Regions from separate parts of the Pseudomonas sp. FP2338 genome, predicted to be linked through region 2. Evidence: predicted binding sites of a transcription regulator. Region 2 holds the regulator's gene; the other holds the start of a gene.
The links. The regulator FliA, encoded in region 2, starts transcription of late flagellar genes. The targets are predictions, from matches to a motif close to CTAAAGTTTNNNNNNNNNNNGCCGNTAA.
Positions count from the first base shown of each region.

Region 1: the regulator FliA is predicted to act here: its motif matches at 2,512-2,539, upstream of PSH96_RS07055 (methyl-accepting chemotaxis protein).

Region 1 covers NZ_CP117436.1:1,570,182-1,574,712, reverse strand. The annotation lists gene PSH96_RS07065 (PLP-dependent cysteine synthase family protein) at 1-1,020, opposite strand, end outside; gene nhaA (Na+/H+ antiporter NhaA) at 1,236-2,411, shown strand; gene PSH96_RS07055 (methyl-accepting chemotaxis protein) at 2,623-4,245, shown strand.
Region 2 covers NZ_CP117436.1:4,501,867-4,506,397, forward strand. The annotation lists gene PSH96_RS20270 (chemotaxis protein CheA) at 1-40, opposite strand, end outside; gene PSH96_RS20275 (protein phosphatase CheZ) at 52-840, opposite strand; gene PSH96_RS20280 (chemotaxis response regulator CheY) at 859-1,233, opposite strand; gene fliA (RNA polymerase sigma factor FliA) at 1,402-2,142, opposite strand; gene fleN (flagellar synthesis regulator FleN) at 2,139-2,972, opposite strand; gene flhF (flagellar biosynthesis protein FlhF) at 3,078-4,394, opposite strand; gene flhA (flagellar biosynthesis protein FlhA) at 4,406-4,531, opposite strand, start outside.

The DNA.
Region 1 (4,531 bases), 2.9 Mb from region 2:
ACCGCCCAGCTCATACCCCTGCTGCGCCAACCACACCTGATCGTAATAAGTGCTCGCATACCGCTCGCCTCCATCACACAAGATCGCCACGATCGACCCCGACTCCCCCGCCGCTTTCATCTGTAGCGCCGCGACCAAAGCACCCACCAGGTTCGTCCCGCTGGAACCACCCACCCGCCGCCCCAAACGCTCGGCCAGGTAATGCATGGCCGCCAATGACAGTGCATCCGGCACCTTGACCATCGCATCGATCACCTTGGGCAAAAACGACGCCTCGACCCGTGGCCGCCCAATCCCTTCGATGCGCGAGCCGCAGTCCAGACTCAAGCTGGCGTCGCCCGTCTGGTAGTAGTCAAAAAACACCGAACGCTCGGCATCGGCACACAGCACGCGGGTGCAATGCTGGCGATAACGCACATAGCGGCCCAGGGTCGCCGTGGTGCCGCCGGTGCCCGGGCTGGAAATCAACCAGCTCGGCTCCGGGTAATGCTCAAAGCGCATCTGCTGGAAGATCGACTCGGCGATGTTGTTGTTCGCCCGCCAGTCCGTCGCACGCTCGGCGTAGGTGAACTGGTCCATGAAGTGACCGCCACTTTCCTTCGCCAAGCGTTCGGACTCGGCGTAGATCTGCGTCGGATCCTTTACCAGATGGCTCTTGCCACCATAGAAGGCAATCTGCTCGATCTTCGCCTGGGAGGTGGTGGCCGGCATCACTGCAATAAACGGCAGGCCGAGCAAGCGCGCAAAGTACGCCTCCGACACCGCCGTAGACCCGCTGGACGCCTCGATCACCGGCGCGCCGGGCTTGAGCCAGCCATTGCACAACGCATACAGAAACAGCGAACGCGCCAGCCGATGCTTGAGGCTGCCGGTGGGGTGGCTGGACTCATCTTTGAAGTACAACTCGATACCCGGCAGCCCCGGCAACGGCAGAGGGATGAGGTGCGTGTCGGCGCTGCGCTGGAAGTCCGCTTCGATGATGCGGATGGCTTCGCGAGCCCAGGTACGGTGGTCGTTCATGAGGTGGGTCTCTAAGGGTTTCAGTCCCGATTTTAGGGGGTTTCCTACAGCGCACACAGATACAGTGACGACTCAAATAGACACACAATTGCTAGGCTTCGAAGCAAGCCCCGTCCTGACCGTCTCTTATAACAAATAAGAATATAACTTTTGTTTTAACAACTAACAGTACGGGTTAGGGTACCCACCTATTGAACCTTATTGGAGAGCATCCCTTGCCTCTGCGTAGCACTTTCACCCGTTTCTTCCAGCTGGAAGCCGCCAGCGGTCTGTTACTGATCGCCGCTGCCGCTTTGGCGCTGATCATCAATAACTCACCGTTGTCACATCTTTACGGCGCCTTCCTTGATACGCCGGTCGTGGCGCAGGTTGGCGCGCTGCAAATCGCCAAGCCGGCTCTGCTGTGGATCAACGATGGCCTGATGGCGCTGTTCTTCCTCTTGATCGGCCTGGAGGTCAAGCGCGAGTTGCTCGACGGCCACCTGTCCAAGCCATCGCAAGTGGTGTTGCCGGGTGCGGCCGCGATTGGCGGCATGGTGGTGCCCGCGCTGATCTACTGGGCGCTGAACAAGGACAACCCCGCCGCACTCGCCGGCTGGGCAATCCCGATGGCCACCGATATCGCTTTTGCACTCGGCGTCCTGGCCCTGCTTGGCAAGCGGGTGCCGGTGTCACTCAAGCTGTTCCTGATGACCCTGGCGATTATTGATGACCTGGGCGCCATCATCGTCATTGCGGTGTTCTACTCCGCCGAGTTGTCGAATGCGGCCCTGGCGGGCGCGGCCACGTGCCTGGTCGCCTTGATCGCGATGAACCGCCTGGGCGTCGTCAAACTCGGCCCGTACATGATCATCGGCTTGATCCTGTGGGTCTGCGTGCTCAAGAGTGGCGTGCACGCCACCCTGGCCGGGGTGACCTTGGCGTTCTGCATTCCACTGCGCACCAAAAATGCCGAACCCTCGCCACTGCTGACCCTGGAGCACGCCCTGCACCCGTGGGTGGCCTACACCATCCTGCCGTTGTTCGCCTTCGCCAACGCTGGCGTATCGCTGACCGGGGTCACCCTGGACAGCTTCACTCACCACGTACCCATGGGCATCGCCGCCGGCCTGCTGATCGGCAAGACCATCGGCGTGTTCGGCCTGACCTGGCTGGCGATCAAGACCGGTATCGCCGCCCTGCCCAGCGGCGCCAACTGGGGCCAGGTGCTGGGGGTGGCGATCCTGTGCGGTATCGGTTTCACCATGAGCCTGTTTGTCGGCTCCCTGGCGTTTGTGCCGGGCGCCAGTGAGTTCGCGGGTGAGGATCGGATGGGCATCCTGACCGGGTCGATCCTGGCAGCCTGTATTGGTTATGCGGTCACAGCCCTGGCCAGCCGCAAGAAAGCCTGAGCGCTCTGAAAGCTCCACAAAATGAAAGCCCCACAAAAAACCCCAACCGGTTACCCGGTTGGGGTTTTCTTTTGGCGAAGATGACACTTTTGCGCAACGCCTAAAGACTTTGCCCTGGCCGCCGACTAAGGATTGTGGCGATCCGCCTGCCCCGCCTGGGGCATCCGCCCGACACAGCTCTTCAACGCGTTCCCTGCCCGAGCGAAAACCCATGTTCCTGAGAAATATAAGAATTGCAGCCAGAGCCTTCATCGGCTTCGCTGCCATTGCGTCGCTGAGTGTGTTTCTCGGCCTGTTCGCGCTCAAGCAGATCGGCGAAGTGCAGTCCCAGGCTGCCGACATCCAAAACAACTGGATGCAGCGCGTGAGGATCCTGGCCCTGGCCAATGCCTCGCTGGATCGTTTTCGCTTGGGGGAAATGGCGCACATCCTGTCCGCAAGCGACGCCGACATGCAGACCTACGAGGACAAGTCCGCGGGGCGCCTGAAAAGCGTCAAGGAGCAACTGGCTCAATATGCCGCGCTGTTGCGCACGCCGGAGGAAAAATCGCGCCTGGAGGTGTTCAACCAAAGCCTGGAAGGGTACGCCAAGAACCACACCGAGATGCTCAAACGCTCGCGTTCAGGCGATAAGCCGGGCGCCCGTGACTTTCTCAACAGCATTCGAGAAAGCTATGAGCAGATGACCAAGAACTTCGATCAGTTGATCGACCTCGCCAACAAGGGCGCAGAACTTGCCGGCCAGACTTCCGTGGCCGCGTACCAGCATGCCGTGGGCGGTATCGCCATCGTCATCGTGCTGGTGAGTGGCGGCACGGTGCTGGTAGCCTGGCTGCTGACCCGCAGCATTACCGGCCCCATCATTGAGGCGGTACGGGTGGCTGAAACCATCGCCAAGGGCGATCTCACCCAGCCCATCAACCCGACCGGCAACGACGAAGCCACACGCCTGTTGCGGGCACAAGAGACCATGCGCAACAACCTGGTGCAGACACTGCGACAAATAACCGGCTCATCGAGCCAACTGGCGGCGGCGGCCGAGGAGCTGAACGCGGTCACCGCCGAGGGCAGCCGCGACCTGCAGCAGCAACATGGCGAAATCGAGCAGGCCGCCACCGCCGTCACCGAGATGACCACGGCCATTGAAGAGGTCGCCCGGAATGCCGCCACCACCTCCGACCTGTCCCAGGCGTCGCGCAGCATCGCCTTGAAAGGCCAGCAACGCATGCTTGAGGCGCTTACCTCCATCCAGGCCCTGACCCGCGGTGTAGAGCTAAGCTCCAGCCAAGTGGGCGGCCTGGCCGAGCAGGCCAAAGGCATCGGCAAGGTGCTTGACGTTATCCGCACCATTGCCGAGCAAACCAATTTGCTGGCACTGAACGCGGCCATCGAGGCGGCTCGCGCCGGGGATGCCGGCCGTGGTTTTGCCGTGGTCGCCGACGAAGTACGCGCCCTCGCCCATCGCACCGCGCAGTCGACCCAGGAAATCGAGCAGATGATTGGCAGCATCCAGACCAACACCGCCAGCACCGTCAACACCATGCTCGACAGCAGCACCATGACTCAGCAAACCATAGGCCTGGCCGAACTGGCGCAGCAAGCGCTGGCGGATATTCTTGCCGCCAATGACGAGATCAACAACCGCAACCTGGTGATTACCACGGCGGCGGCAGAGCAAGCTGACGTTGCCCGGGCGGTGGACCGCAACTTGCTGAACATTCAACAGCTGTCGATTCAGTCCGCTGAAGGCTCGACTCAGACCACCGCCGCTTCGCAATCGCTTGCCAGCCTGGCGCATGAGTTGAATACGATGGTGAAGCACTTTCAGGTGTGAAGTGATGGGGTGAAAACCTGCCCGGACACTGTAACTGTGGCGAGGGAGCTTGCTCCCGCTGGGTCGCGTAGCGGCCCCTGCTCTTTGCTTTAAAAGCATGGGACTGCTACGCCGTCCAACGGGAGCAAGCTCCCTCGCCACAGGCAAACTTGGACATACTCGGCCCTCCCTTAAGTTGGGCCTTACCTCCAGCTCACTTACCGGAACACAACTGCGGCCGCAAACCGGGTTTGCTCTAAAAAACCGCCCTGCAAAGGCGGTTTTTTATTGCCTGCGATTTTTCAGG
Region 2 (4,531 bases):
GGAAATCCTGAAGGATTTCTTCATCGGCGCCGAAGCTCATGTGGGTGCTCCTTAGAAGCCTAAACTGGATAACAGGTCATCTACGTCATCCTGACCTGACACAACGTCTTCACGTTTATCGGCATGAATCTGCGGACCTTCACCCTTGGCGAGATGTTTTTGTGGATCTTTTTCCGAGAGGATCGCTGCGCGGTCATGTTCGATGCCGGCAAAACGGTCGACCTGGCCGGCCATGAGCACCAATTTGAGCAGGTTGCTTTCCACTTCGGTGACCAGTTGGGTCACGCGCTTGATCACCTGACCGGTGAGGTCCTGGTAATCCTGGGCCAGCAGAATGTCATTGAGGTTGCTGGCCACCGTGCGGTTTTCCTGTTCGCTGCGCGACAGAAAAGCGTCGACCCGACGCGCCAACTCACGAAACTCCTCAGCCCCCACTTCGCGGCGCATGAAGCGGCCCCAGTCAACGCTGAGCGCTTGTGCTTCGGTGGCCATGCCATTGACCAACGGCGTGGCGTTTTCCACCAGGTCCATGGTGCGGTTGGCCGCCGCCTCGGTCAGCCTGACCACATAGGACAGGCGTTCGGTGGCGTCAGTGATCTGCGAGATTTCTTCGGCCTGGGGCATGTGCGGGTCAATCTGAAAATTGACGATTGCACTGTGCAGCTCGCGTGTGAGCTTGCCCACTTCCTGATACAGGCCGCGGTCACGGGTCTGGTTAAGCTCATGGATCAACTGCACCGCGTCGCCGAACTGGCCTTTTTCAAGGCTGTCGACCAACTGGTGAGCATGTTTTTTCAGGGTCGATTCAAAATCGCCCTGTGACGTTTCTTTATGCTCCATAGCTCCCCCGTGGTGATATCAGCCGTGGATGCGTTCGAAGATTTTTTCGATCTTCTCTTTCAAGGCCAACGCCGTGAATGGCTTGACCACGTAACCGTTAACCCCGGCTTGGGCGGCTTCGATGATCTGTTCACGCTTGGCTTCGGCGGTCACCATCAACACAGGCAAGCTGCGCAGTTTTTCATCGGCGCGCACGTGACGCAGCAAGTCGATGCCGGTCATGCCCGGCATGTTCCAGTCGGTTACCAGAAAGTCGATGCTCCCGCTGTTGAGGATCGGAATCGCCGTCAGGCCGTCATCCGCCTCGACCGTGTTGGTGAACCCAAGGTCACGCAACAGGTTTTTTATGATCCGCCGCATCGTTGAGAAGTCATCAACGATGAGGATTTTCATGTTCTTGTCCAATTCGACCTCCAAGCAGTCTTAAACGCGCCCAGCACCTGGACGCGCCATTTCAATCAACAGGCGTTACACAAAAAGGACTGCCCAGGGCACCACGGCACGAACCCGCGAAAGCGTGAAGCCTTCGCGGTAGCGTCTGCAGTGTCCCCACACTGCCTGTCAGCGCGCGCGCCACTCTCCCAATCGCCCCCGCAAGCGGGCTGCGCACTGGCTATGCAGCTGGCTGACACGCGATTCGCTGACCCCCAGGACCTCACCGATTTCCTTGAGGTTCAGCTCTTCGTCGTAGTACAGCGCCAACACCAGTCGCTCACGCTCCGGCAAATTGGCAATCGCCTCCGCCAACGCGCCCTGGAAACGTTCGTCTTCCAGGTCGCGCGACGGTTCGAGATGTGCACTCGCGCCGTCCTCGTGCAGCCCTTCGTGTTCGCCGTCCTGCAAAAGGTCGTCGAAACTGAACAGGCGGCTGCCCAAGGTATCGTTCAAAATCCCGTAGTAATCGTCGAGACTCAATTGGAGTTCGGCCGCAACTTCGTGATCTTTAGCGTCACGACCGGTTTTTGCTTCAATTGCGCGAATTGCGTCACTGACCATGCGCGTATTGCGGTGTACCGAACGCGGCGCCCAATCCCCTTTACGCACTTCATCGAGCATCGCCCCTCGAATGCGGATACCCGCATACGTCTCGAAACTCGCGCCCTTGCTCGCGTCGTATTTGGTCGACACTTCGAGCAGGCCGATCATGCCGGCCTGGATCAAGTCCTCAACCTGCACACTGGCAGGCAGGCGTGCCAGCAAGTGATAGGCAATGCGCTTGACCAAGGGCGCATAGCGCTCGATCAGTTCGCCCTGGCTGTCACGTGCCGACTTTTTGTAAAGGTTGTAGCCGCTGGATGTCATAGCACCGGTCCTGCGCTCGTCTGATGCACCAATCGCTCGACGAAAAACTCCAGATGCCCCCGAGGGTTGGCAGGCAACGGCCAAGTATCGACCTTCTGGGCAATAGCCTTGAACGCCAGTGCGCACTTCGAACGAGGGAACGCTTCATAGACTGCACGCTGCTTTTGCACAGCCTTGCGCACACACTCGTCATAGGGAACTGCGCCCACGTATTGTAAGGCGACATCGAGAAAGCGATCCGTGACCTTGGTCAACTTGGCGAACAGATTCCGCCCTTCCTGCGGGCTTTGGGCCATGTTGGCCAGCACGCGGAAGCGGTTCATGCCGTAGTCACGGTTCAGCAGCTTGATCAGGGCATAGGCGTCGGTGATGGAGGTGGGTTCATCGCACACCACCAGCAGCACTTCTTGCGCTGCGCGCACGAAGCTGACCACCGACTCGCCGATGCCGGCGGCGGTGTCGATCACCAGCACGTCGAGGTTGTCGCCGATATCGCTGAACGCCTGGATCAGGCCGGCATGCTGCGCCGGGCTCAGATGCACCATGCTCTGGGTGCCTGAGGCGGCCGGCACGATGCGAATGCCACCGGGGCCTTGCAGCAGCACATCGCGCAGCTCACAACGGCCTTCGATCACATCGGCAAGGGTGTGTTTGGGTGTCAGCCCCAGCAGAACGTCCACGTTCGCCAGGCCCAGGTCAGCATCCAGCAGCATGACGCGACGGCCAAGCTCTGCCAGGGCCAGGGACAAATTCACTGACACGTTAGTTTTCCCGACGCCACCTTTGCCGCCGGTCACCGCGATCACCTGTACGGGATGCATGCTGCCCATTTTATTTCTTTACCTTGTCTTGCTTAGACGCAGGCTACATGGCTTGGCCGCGTGAATCGCTTGCAGACCATCGATGTAGATACATTTCACGGTGTTCATCCTGCCTCACCCCACCCGCTTAGCCGGGTTGTGGTAAAGGTCGGCGAACATGTCGGCCATCGCTTCCTCGCTAGGCTCTTCTTGCATTTGCACGCTGACAGCACGGCTGACCAACTGATGACGGCGCGGCAGATGTAAATCATCCGGGATCCGCGGCCCGTCGGTCAGGTAAGCAACCGGTAACTCATGACTGATCGCCAGGCTCAACACCTCGCCCAGGCTCGCCGTTTCGTCGAGCTTGGTGAGGATGCAACCGGCCAGGCCGCAGCGTTTGTAACTATGGTACGCAGCGGTAAGAACCTGTTTCTGGCTGGTGGTTGCAAGCACCAGGTAATTTTTCGACTTGATGCCACGCCCGGCCAGGCTTTCGAGCTGCATGCGCAGTGCCGGGTCGCTGGCTTGCAGGCCGGCCGTGTCGATCAACACCACGCGCTTGCGCAGCAGCGGGTCGAGCGCATTGGCCAGGGACTGGCCCGGGTCGACGTGGGTCACCGTCACATTGAGGATGCGGCCCAGGGTCTTGAGCTGCTCCTGGGCGCCGATGCGGTAGCTGTCCATGCTCACCAACGCGATGTTCTGCGCGCCGTACTTGAGCACATAACGGGCGGCCAGTTTGGCCAGGGTGGTGGTCTTGCCCATGCCGGCCGGGCCGACCATGGCAATCACGCCGCCCTCTTCCAGCGGTTCGATTTCCGGGGTGACGATCATGCGCGCCAAGTGCGCCAGCAACATGCGCCAGGCTTGGCGTGGTTCTTCGACTTCAGCCGTCAGAGCGAGCAAATCGCGCGACAACGGGCCGGACAGGCCGATGCGTTGCAGGCGGCGCCACAGGTTGGCCTGTTGCGGTTTGCTGCCTTGCAGCTGCGTCCACGCCAACGAGCCCAGCTGCACTTCGAGCAGCTCACGCAGGCCATTGAGTTCAAAACGCATCGAGTCGAGCGCGCGCTGGTCGACAGCGGCGGCCGGGGCTGGCGCTGCAGGGCGCGGCGGTTCTTTGAAGGTCGGTTCTACCAACGGCTCGGCGGCGGTCAGCGGCAAGCCGGCGAACAATTGGCGATTGGTGCTGGCATCGCTGTCGCCACGCATGCTCAATTCAGCCTGGGCCGAGACAATGCGCGAAGCGGTTTTGCGCAGCTCGTCTTCGAGTTCCATGTTCGGCACGCGCGGCGCCAGCGCCGATGGGGTGTAATCCAGGGCAGCCGTCAGCTCGACACCGCCGGCAATGCGACGGTTTCCAATAATCGCGGCATCGGCGCCCAGCTCATCACGTACCAGTTTCATGGCCTGACGCATATCGGCGGCGAAAAAACGCTTAACTTGCATAACCCACTACCTCAGCCGTTGGGCCCTACTGTCGCGACGATAGTCACTTGCTTATTGTCAGGAATTTCCTGATAAGCCAAAACGTGCAAATTCGGAACTGCCAGGCGACCAAACCGCGACAACATCGCTCGAACCGG